DNA from 3 places in the Ancylobacter sp. TW_SC_1 genome. Region 2 is predicted to be linked to each of the others. Evidence: predicted binding sites of a transcription regulator. Region 2 holds the regulator's gene; each other region holds the start of a gene.
What was found. Region 2 encodes PhoB, which activates phosphate uptake and scavenging genes when phosphate is short. Its sites were predicted from a motif close to TGTCATNNANCTGTCAT; they were not measured.

Region 1 (3,270 bases), 2.1 Mb from region 2:
GCTGGCCTTGGCCTTGCCCATCATGGCGGGCAGCGAGAACACCACGCCCAGCATGACCAGGAACAGCGCCCCCGCCATCAGCCACAGCCCATAGCGGAAGCCGACCAACTGCAGCAGCAGACCACCGAGGAAGAAGCCGACGCCCTTCATCGCGTTCTTCGAGCCGGTGAACCAGGCGACCCATTTGAACAGCCGGCCCTCGGCCTCCCCGCCGGCCTGCGATTCCGTGATCTTGATCGCCGATTTGGACGCGGTCTTGGTCAGGTCCTTGGCGACGCCGCACACGCCCTGCGCGAGCAGCACCCAGGTGACCAGCAGCGTGCTGCCCCATTCGGGAGAGGCGGCGGACAGCAGGAGGAAGCCCGCGATCTGCGTGACCAGCCCCACGGTTAGCATGCGCGTGATGCCGTAGCGCGCCGCCAGCCACCCGCCGATGAAATTGGCGCCGATGCCCGCCGCCTCGTAGAGCAGGAACAGGAAGGCCAGCGTGAAGGGCGAGTAGCCGAGCTGGAAGAAGGTGAACAGCACCAGCATGCGCAGGGCGCCGTCGGTGAGCGTGAAGCCCCAATAGGCCGCCGTCACGATCGCGTAGTTGCGCAGCCCGCTCGCCGATGCTCCCGTCATGTTCAGATCCCGACCTTGTGCATGTGGCAGGCGAGATCGACCATGCGGCAGGCGTAGCCCATCTCGTTATCGTACCAGGCGTAAACCTTCAGCAGCGTCTCGTCGGTGACGAGGGTGGAGAGGCCGTCGACGATGGAGGAACGGGTGTCGCGGGCATAGTCGGCCGAGACCAGCGCGCGCGGCTCATAACCGAGAATCCCGGCGAGCGGACCTTCGGCAGCCGCGCGGAACAGCTCGTTCACCTCCTCGACGCTGGTCGGGCGCTGCATCTCGAACACCGCATCGGTGAGCGAGGCGTTGAGTACCGGCGCGCGCACCGCATGGCCGTTCAGCTTGCCCTTCAGCTCGGGATAGATCAGCGCGATGGCGGTGGCGCTGCCCGTGGTGGTGGGCTGGAGCGAGAGCATGGCGGAACGGGCGCGGCGCAAGTCCTTATGCGGAGCATCGACCACGACATTGGTGTTGGTCGGGTTGTGGATGGTGGTGATCTGGCCGTGCCGGATGCCGATAGCCTCATGCACCACCTTCACCACCGGGGCGAGGCAGTTGGTGGTGCAGGACGCCGCCGTGACGATGGGGTGCGCGGCCGGATCGTAGAGATGCTCGTTGACGCCGACCACGACGTTGAGCACCGAGGGATCCTTCACCGGCGCGGCGACGATCACCCGCTTGGCGCCGCGCTCAAGATGGCCCTGCAGGACGGACGGGGTAAGGAACCTGCCGGTGCATTCCAGCACGACATCGACGCCAAGGTCGCCCCACGGGATATCGGCTGGGGCGGCGTGGGCGGAGAAGGAAATGCGCTTGCCGGCGATAGTGACGGCTTCCTCGCTGGGCGTCTCGATCTGCGTCCGCCAGCGTCCCTGCACGCTGTCGAATTCGATGAGATGCGCGGTCGCCGCGGCGCCGCCCTTGATCTCGTTGAAATGAACGACATCAAGCCGGTTGCCGGCGCGCGGATCGCTGGTCTGCCGCTCGGCAGCCCCCATCGCCGCCCGCAGCGCCAGCCGCCCGATCCGCCCCATGCCGTTGATGCCGACCCTCATACCCAGATCCCCTCGGATGATTGACGTGTCCGGCGCTCACATCAGTGCGTGCGTTTCGCAGACCCGCTGCGCCGTACCAGCCGGGAATGACAGTTCGGTGACACCCATATGCCGTGGGTCGGCCCATGTCGGCGCTTGTGATCGCGTCATCTATTTCCGCAGACGCCAAAACAAGGTAGCCTGACTGGAACAAGAAGAACTACAAACAGGAAACGCCATGTCTCGGAAATCCGTCTTCGGATCGGATCGGCGCGTATTCTTGACGGGGTTGGCGTCTTTCTTCGCCTCTCTTGCGGTATTTCCTCGCCTGCCTCAGGCGAAATCATCAGAAATACGCTTCGGTTTAACGCCCGTCTTTCTTACGTCCGATCTGGAATTGCTTGGTCGTCTCCAAGCATACCTTGAGCGGACGACAGGTGTTCCGGTCAATCTGGTCACCCGCCGCACCTATCAGGAGATCGTTGCTCTCCTTATTTCGAGACAGATCGACGCGGCATGGATCTGCGGCTACCCCTATGTCATGCACGAGACCGAGCTTCAGCTGGTCGCCGTGCCGCGATGGCGCGGCAGGCCGCTCTATCAGTCCTATCTGATCGTCGATGCCGATCGCCGGGCCGAAGGCCTCGCCGACCTCAAGGGCGATGTGCACGCCTTCTCGGATCCCGATTCCAATTCCGGCTTCCTGGTCACGCGCGCGGCTCTGGCCGAGGCTCATGCCCGGCCCGAGACCTTCTTCGAGCGGACATTCTTCACCTATGGCCATCGGAACGTCATTCGTGCCGTCGCCTCGGGGCTGGCGGCATCCGGATCGGTGGACGGCTATGTCTATGAGGTGGTCGCCGAGCTGGAGCCGGAACTTACCGCTCGCACCCGTATCCTCCGGCGTTCCGAATGGCTGGGCTTCCCGCCGATCGCCGCCCCACGGATCGCCGTGGACAAGGAGCACCTCGCGCGACTGTCCGCCGCGCTGCTGAACATGTCCGAGGACACGGATGGACGCGCCATCCTCGCCATGCTGCGGCTCGACGGCTTCGCGCGCGAGGACGCCGACCTCTTCGACACGATCGCCGCGAAGGCGGCCATCGTCGCGCTCGAGGGCTAACCGATGCCTCCGTCTCTCGATCCCCGTAGCTGGCCGGTGGCCCTGAAGGTGCCGCTGGCCGTCGCCGCGCTCATGGTTCTTGTCGGTGTCGTCCTCTCCGAACGCGTGCTGTCACGCCTCGACGACACACAAGGGCGCCATCTTCGCGAACTCACCCAGAGCTATCTCGACGGGCTGTCCTCGGCGGTGGCGCCGTCGATCCTGCGCGACGATGTCTGGGAAGTCTTCGACGCGATCGAGCGGGCGCAGCAACTGAACAAGAGCCTGCGCCCGGTGGAGGCGATCGTCGCCAGTGCCGACAATCATGTGATCGCCGCCTCCGATCCGCGAGCCCATCCGGTCGGCACGAGCGTGCCGTCTTCGATCGTCGCCGCCACGGACCGGGAGACGTTCCGCTTCGATTCCGGAGCGGATCGCGCCCATGCCCAGCGCGAGCTCGCCTATCCCGGGCGAAAGGTGGGAACGATCTATGCGAGCTTCGATACCCGCCATCTGGCG
Region 2 (3,270 bases):
CGCGGCGAGCGCCGACCCGGCGATCGGGGCACTGCTCGCCGCGCTCGATGAGCATCCCGCGCGCCGCTGGAGCGAGGACCATGTCGCACGGATGGGGTTCGACCTGTCGACGGTGCGACGCAGCTTCAAGCGGCAATTCGGCATGACCTTCCTCGAAATGGCGCGGCACCGGCGGCTGAGAGAGGGCTTCGAGACGCTCTCGGACGGCGGCAAGGTCATCACCGCGCAGCACGACGCCGGCTTCCAGTCGGCGAGCGCCTTCCGCGCCGCCTTCGCCCGGCTCATGGGCTGCGCGCCGGGCGACATCGCCGGGCATGGCACGCTGCTGGCCGACTGGATCAGCACGCCGCTTGGCGACATGATCGCCATCTGCAGCGCCTCCCATCTGCACCTGCTGGAATTCATCGAGCGCAAGGGTTTGCCGGCCGAGATCGCGCGGCTGCGGAAGCGGGCGCGCGGCGATCTCGGAATCGGCGGTTACGCCCCCACCGAGCAGATCCGCGCCGAGCTCGCCGACTTCTTCGCCGGTACGTCGGCCGCCTTCCGGACGCCGCTGGCACTCGACGGCAGCGCGTTCACGCGCGCCGTCTGGTCCGAGCTGCGGCAGATTCCACCCGGCGCGACGGTGAGCTATTCGGAAATCGCCCGCCGGATGGGGCAGCCCTCGGCGATCCGCGCCGTCGCCCGGGCGAACGGCGCCAACCAGATCGCGCTGGTGATCCCCTGCCACCGCGTCATCGGCGCGGACGGCTCGCTGACCGGCTATGGCGGCGGGCTCTGGCGCAAGCAGCGGCTTCTGGAGATCGAGCAGCAGTACCGGCAGGGTCGCGACAGGGTCGCCGCGACGGGGTGATGCGACGCCACCCCCCCGCATCATCCCGGCCGATGCGCAGCTTGGACGGCCCGTCAGTGCGCCCGGGCGAACATCTCGTTGAACGAGTAGCCGGAGCCGCGCACGGTGCGGATCGGGTCCGGCTGACGCGCCCGGTTGAGTGCCTTGCGCAGGCGTCCGACATGCACGTCGACCGTCCGCTCGTCGATATAGACGTCCTGTCCCCACACGCCGTCGAGCAGCTGCTCGCGCGAATAGACCCGTCCCGGCGACTGCATGAGAAATTCCAGCAGGCGGAACTCGGTGGGGCCGAGATGCAGCTCGCGGCCGGCGCGGTGCACCCGCTTGGTCTCGCGGTCGAGCTCGATGTCGCCGGCGCGCAGCAGGGTCGAGATGTGCTCGGGCTTGGCCCGGCGCAGCAGCGCCCGCACCCGCGCCACCAGTTCGGGAACCGAGAAGGGCTTGACGACATAGTCATCCGCGCCGGTGGCGAGGCCGCGCACCCGCTCGGTCTCCTCACCGCGCGCGGTGAGCATGAGGATCGGCATGCGCTCCGTGTCGGGGCGCGCGCGCAGGCGCCGGCACAGCTCGATGCCGGAGAGCCCCGGCAGCATCCAGTCGAGGATCAGCAGATCCGGGACGCTTTCGCGCAGCCGGGTCTCGGCCTCGTCGCCGCGCCCGACGCTCTCGACCGCATATCCCTCGGATTCGAGATTGTAGCGCAGCAGGAGGGTGAGGGGCTCCTCATCCTCCACGATCAGAATATTGGTCGGCATGGTCTGGTTCCCGATCGTTCGTGGGGCACCGGGGGCCTCAGGCCGGGAACGCCACGCTGGTCAGGCTGCTGGTGTCCTGCTTCGGCCGTTCCTCCGTCAGGAGCTGACCGGTGACGAGATAGTGGATCGTCTCGGCAATGTTGGTGGCGTGGTCGCCGATGCGCTCGATGTTCTTGGCGCAGAACAGCAGGTGCGTGCACAGCGAGATGTTGCGCGGGTCCTCCATCATGTAGGTGAGGAGTTCGCGGAACAGCGAGGTGTAGAGCACGTCGACCTCGCCATCGCGCTGCCAGACTTCCAAGGCACGGGTCTCGTCGCGGCTCGCGTAGGAATCGAGCACCATCTTGAGCTGCTCGAGCACGATGGTCGACATGTGCTCCACGCCGCGCACCAGCTTCTGCGGATGGAACTCGCCGGTGAGGGCGAGGACGCGCTTGGCGGTGTTCTTGGCGAGGTCGCCGATGCGCTCCAGATCGTTGGCGATGCGCATGGCGGCGACGATCTCGCGCAGGTCGCCGGCCAGCGGCTGGCGGCGGGCGATGATGAGCACCGCCTTCTCCTCGATCTCCCGCTGCAACAGATCGACCGGACCGTCGAGCACGATCACCTTCTGGGCGAGCTCGCTGTCGCGCTTGACAAGCGCCTGCACGGAGTCGGCGACAAGGCGTTCGGACTGTCCGCCCATCTCGACCACGCGGCGGCCGAGTTCCTTCAGGTCGGTGTCGAACGACGAGACGATATGTTCGGTCATGGGTCAGGCCTCTCTCGTCGTGCGTTCAGCCGAAGCGGCCGGTGATGTAGTCGCGGGTGCGGGCTTCGCGCGGGTTGGTGAAGATCTCGTTCGACGCGGCGACCTCGATCAGTTCGCCGAGATAGAAGAACGAGGTGATGTCGGCACAGCGCGCCGCCTGCTGCATGTTGTGCGTGACGATGACGATGGTGAATTCCTGCTTCAGCTCGTCGATCAGATCCTCGATCTTCGAGGTCGAAATCGGATCGAGCGCCGAGGTCGGCTCGTCGAGCAGGATCACTTCCGGACGCACCGCGATGGTGCGGGCGATGCACAGGCGCTGCTGCTGGCCGCCGGACATGCCGAGCGCCGAGGTGTGGAGACGGTCCTTGGTCTCCTCCCAGATCGCCGCCTTGCGCAGGCACCATTCCACGCGCTCGTCCATCTGCGCCTTGTTGAGGCGCTCGTGCAGCTTCACGCCGAAGGCGATGTTGTCGTAGATCGACATCGGGAACGGCGTCGGCTTCTGGAACACCATGCCGATGCGCGAGCGCACCACGGTGGAATCCAGATCCTTGCTCAGCAGGTCGGCGCCGTCGAACAGGATCTTCCCTTCCGCGCGCTGGCCCGGATAGAGCTGGTACATGCGGTTGAAGATGCGCAGCAGCGTGGACTTGCCGCAGCCCGACGGCCCGATCATCGCGGTGACGCGCTTCTCGGGAATGTCGAAGTTGATGTTCTTCAGCGCATGGTTGTCGCCGTAATAGAAGTTGAGCTTCTCGACCTTGAGCTTGGACTCGGCCGACGGCGCGGTGGCGCGATTGACGGCGGAGGCGATGTCGATCGACGTTTCGGGTGCGAAGTTCATGGTCCGTCTCACTTCATCTTCGCCAGGACGAGGCGGGAAAGGATGTTCAGGGTCAGAACCCCGA
Region 3 (3,270 bases), 1.0 Mb from region 2:
TCACCGGAACCCATGCAACGTTCTCGTCCGATCCACATAAGGGAAAACCTACCCCCCGCCGAGGCATTTTCAAGCCCGCTCAGACTCGCAGCCTCGATCGCACGGCCAGCCTCACATGAAAGTGCGACCGCGAGCGCTTTCCCATCCGGCCGCGAGGCGCTACGGCATTGCCATGCTTTTGTGCTTGAGATCCCTCGCCGTCTGCACGCTTGCCGCCGCGCCCCTGATGGGCGTGAGCGCTGCCTGGGCCGAGCCGATGTCGGACTGGTCCTCGCCCGGCGGCACCGCCGCGCGGCTCGTTGCCGGCGCATCCGACGGCGGGACGCTGCTCGGCGGCGTGGAAATCCGGCTTACACCTGGCCTGAAGACCTACTGGCGCTATCCCGGCGACAGCGGCGTGCCGCCGCATTTCGACTGGGCCGGCTCGCAGAACGTCGCGGACATCGAGGTCCTGTGGCCGGCGCCGATACGCTTCGACGATGGCGGTTCCTTCTCCATCGGCTACAAGAAGGACGTGGTGCTACCGCTGCGCATCACGCCGAAGGATCCGGGCAAGCCGGTCGAGCTCAAGCTCAATCTCGATTTCGCCGTCTGCGGCAAGATCTGCCAGCCGGCCAATGCCTCGCTCGCGCTGAACCTTCCGGCCGAAGGCGCCGCGACCTCCCCTTCCGCGCTCACCGAGGCACTGGCCGCGGTGCCGCGCCGCGCCGCGCTCGGCAAGGCGGGCGAGCCGGGGATCTCTGCCGCCGTGCTCAGCCAGGGCGAGAACGGCCCGTCGATCCGCGTCGAGACGCAGGTCCTCGACGCCGGCAAGGCCGACCTCTTCATCGAGGGCCCCAACGAGGACTGGGCGCTGCCCCTGCCGGAGCGCGAGACCGGCCCGGACGGGCTCACGACTTTCCGGCTTCCCGTCGATGGCGTGCCAAAGGGATCGGATATCGCCGGCGCACGGCTGCGCTTCACCCTCGTCGACGGCGACCGTGCGATCGAGGTGGATGCCCCCCTTTCCGCACGCTGACACGGCTTCCCGATACGCGGGAAATGGCTATTCTACCCCTCGACCGGGCCCGCCGGTCGCGGTGGGCGCCTTTCCGCGCGGCCATGCGGCGGGCTCCGTTTCCCGCCCGATTTACAGCGTATGAAAGGAAACATCCCATGACGATCAAGGTCGGCGACCAGCTGCCGAGCGTCACCTTCCGCGTCGCCACCGCGGACGGCCCGGTGCCGAAATCCACCGAGGAGATCTTCAACAACAAGAAGGTCGTCCTGTTCGCGGTTCCCGGCGCCTTCACACCCACCTGCCACAAGAACCACCTGCCGAGCTTCATCGCCCGCGCGGAAGAAATTCTCGCCAAGGGTGTCAGCACCATCGCGGTGACGGCGGTGAACGATCCCTTCGTCATGGAGGCGTGGGAGAAGGCGTCGAACGCCGGCGGCAAGATCGTGTTCCTGTCCGACGGCAATGGCGAGTTCGCCAAGGCGCTCGGCCTCGACTTCGATGCCGCGGCCGCCGGTCTCGGCGTGCGCTCCAAGCGCTATTCCATGCTGGTCGACGACGGCGAGGTGCTGATCCTCAATGTCGAGGACGTGCCCAGCAAAGCCGACAAGACCAATGCCGACGTGCTGCTCACGCAGTTCTGAGCCGGTCAATCATCATCCCGGCCGACGGCGCAGCCGTCGCGCCGGGATCGTTCTGCGTCCGCGGAGCAATGCCTGACCGGCCTGCAGCCGTCCGGAATGAAGCAGCAAGAGCCGCGGCCAGCGCCGTCAGGCGATGATGTCGGGACAGATCTGGTCTTCGATATAACCGATGCGATCCTTGAGCAGCAGCTTGCGCTTCTTGAACCGCGCGAGCTGCAACTGGTCGCTGCCGGGCATTTCCTGCAACGCCTCGATCGCGACATCCAGATCGCGATGTTCCTGCCGCAGGCGCTCGAGAAGAGCCAGGAACTCGCGTTCCTCATCCGCCGTCATCTGTGTCAAACGCTCGACCCAAAACCCCGACTCGCCCCGGCCATTGCGGGAGCCGGCGAGAGTATTGCCGCGCTGATGGCCGGCTGCAACCGCCCGTCACCACCCGCCCTACCATCGGCTACCATGGTGCAGCGCAGCGCATCGTTTCGTCGACAGCCGGGTGCGCTCGTGACAGACTGATGACGTTCACTTCGGAAGACAGGAGATCGTGTCCATGTCCATGCAGTCGCATGTTGCGGAGTTGGAACGACGCCACCAGGCACTGGAGAAGCAACTACGTGACGAGGTCACCCGACCGTCGACCAATGACGTACGCGTCGCCGACCTCAAGCTGCGCAAACTGCACCTCAAGGATGAAATCGCGCGGCTGAAAGGGGCGACGCTCCATTAGGCCGGGCCATCCGGACACTCCGGGTCGACCGCATCAACCGGGACGATCCTCGGCCGCCGGCGTTACGCCGGCGGTTCGCATTTCGGGCCCCTGAAATCCTCGATCCTTGCGAGACACGGCACTCGACGAAGGACGTAAGCAATTGAGCGTTCTTGCAACGCGGCCCGAGACACGGGAATGTCGCGGATAACAAAAATGATATCCTTGGGAGACGCCAGCGATGACCGCTTCCGGCAGCCGCTACCCCGACATTTACGCCCAGTCGATCCGTGACCCGGAGGCCTTCTGGCGCGATGCCGCCCGTGCCATCGACTGGATGGAGGAAGGCCGGAGGGTATTCGACCAAGACCTCGGCGTTTACGGACGCTGGTTCCCCGGCTGGACCACCAATGTCTGCCACAATGCGGTGGACCGCCACGTCGCGGCCGGACGCGGCGCGCAGCCGGCGATCTTCTACGACAGCCCGGTCGCCGGGGCGAAGCGCACCGTCACCTTTGACGAACTGAAGGATGAGGTGAGCGTGCTCGCCGGCATGCTGCGCGAACTCGGTGTCGGCAAGGGCGACCGGGTCGTCGTCTACATGCCGATGATCCCCGAGGCGGTGTTCGCCATGCTCGCCTGCGCGCGCATCGGCGCCGTCCATTCGGTCGTGTTCGGCGGCTTCGCCGCGGCGGAACTCGCCAGCCGCATCGAGGACGCGCAGCCCAAGGTCGTGCTCTCCGCCTCCTGCGGCATCGAGCCTTCGCGCATCGTCACCTACAAGCCGCTGCTCGACCTCGCCCTCACCATGGCGAAGCACCAGCCCGACGCCTGCGTGATCTTCCAGCGCCCGCAGGTGGAAGCCAAGCTGCAGCCCGGCCGCGACCGTGACTGGGCACAGATGCGCGAGCGGATCATCGCCGAGG

Region 1: AC1PZ7_RS14815 (ArsJ-associated glyceraldehyde-3-phosphate dehydrogenase) is a predicted target of PhoB. The motif match lies at 1,757-1,773, and genes of this name have one in related genera.
Region 3: AC1PZ7_RS06790 (YdcH family protein) is a predicted target of PhoB. The motif match lies at 2,143-2,159, and genes of this name have one in related genera.

Annotation. Positions count from the first base shown of each region.
Region 1 is NZ_CM166365.1:3,178,354-3,181,623, reverse strand. It holds gene arsJ (organoarsenical effux MFS transporter ArsJ) at 1-624, opposite strand, end outside; gene AC1PZ7_RS14815 (ArsJ-associated glyceraldehyde-3-phosphate dehydrogenase) at 627-1,670, opposite strand; gene AC1PZ7_RS14810 (substrate-binding domain-containing protein) at 1,888-2,772, shown strand; gene AC1PZ7_RS14805 (sensor histidine kinase) at 2,776-3,270, shown strand, end outside.
Region 2 is NZ_CM166365.1:436,688-439,957, forward strand. It holds gene AC1PZ7_RS01975 (bifunctional transcriptional activator/DNA repair enzyme AdaA) at 1-853, shown strand, start outside; gene phoB (phosphate regulon transcriptional regulator PhoB) at 907-1,608, opposite strand; gene phoU (phosphate signaling complex protein PhoU) at 1,646-2,359, opposite strand; gene pstB (phosphate ABC transporter ATP-binding protein PstB) at 2,385-3,206, opposite strand; gene pstA (phosphate ABC transporter permease PstA) at 3,215-3,270, opposite strand, start outside.
Region 3 is NZ_CM166365.1:1,478,675-1,481,944, reverse strand. It holds gene AC1PZ7_RS06810 (YqgE/AlgH family protein) at 1-38, opposite strand, end outside; gene AC1PZ7_RS06805 (protein-disulfide reductase DsbD domain-containing protein) at 185-1,018, shown strand; gene AC1PZ7_RS06800 (redoxin family protein) at 1,156-1,641, shown strand; gene AC1PZ7_RS06795 (YdcH family protein) at 1,768-1,974, opposite strand; gene AC1PZ7_RS06790 (YdcH family protein) at 2,189-2,365, shown strand; gene AC1PZ7_RS06785 (propionyl-CoA synthetase) at 2,586-3,270, shown strand, end outside.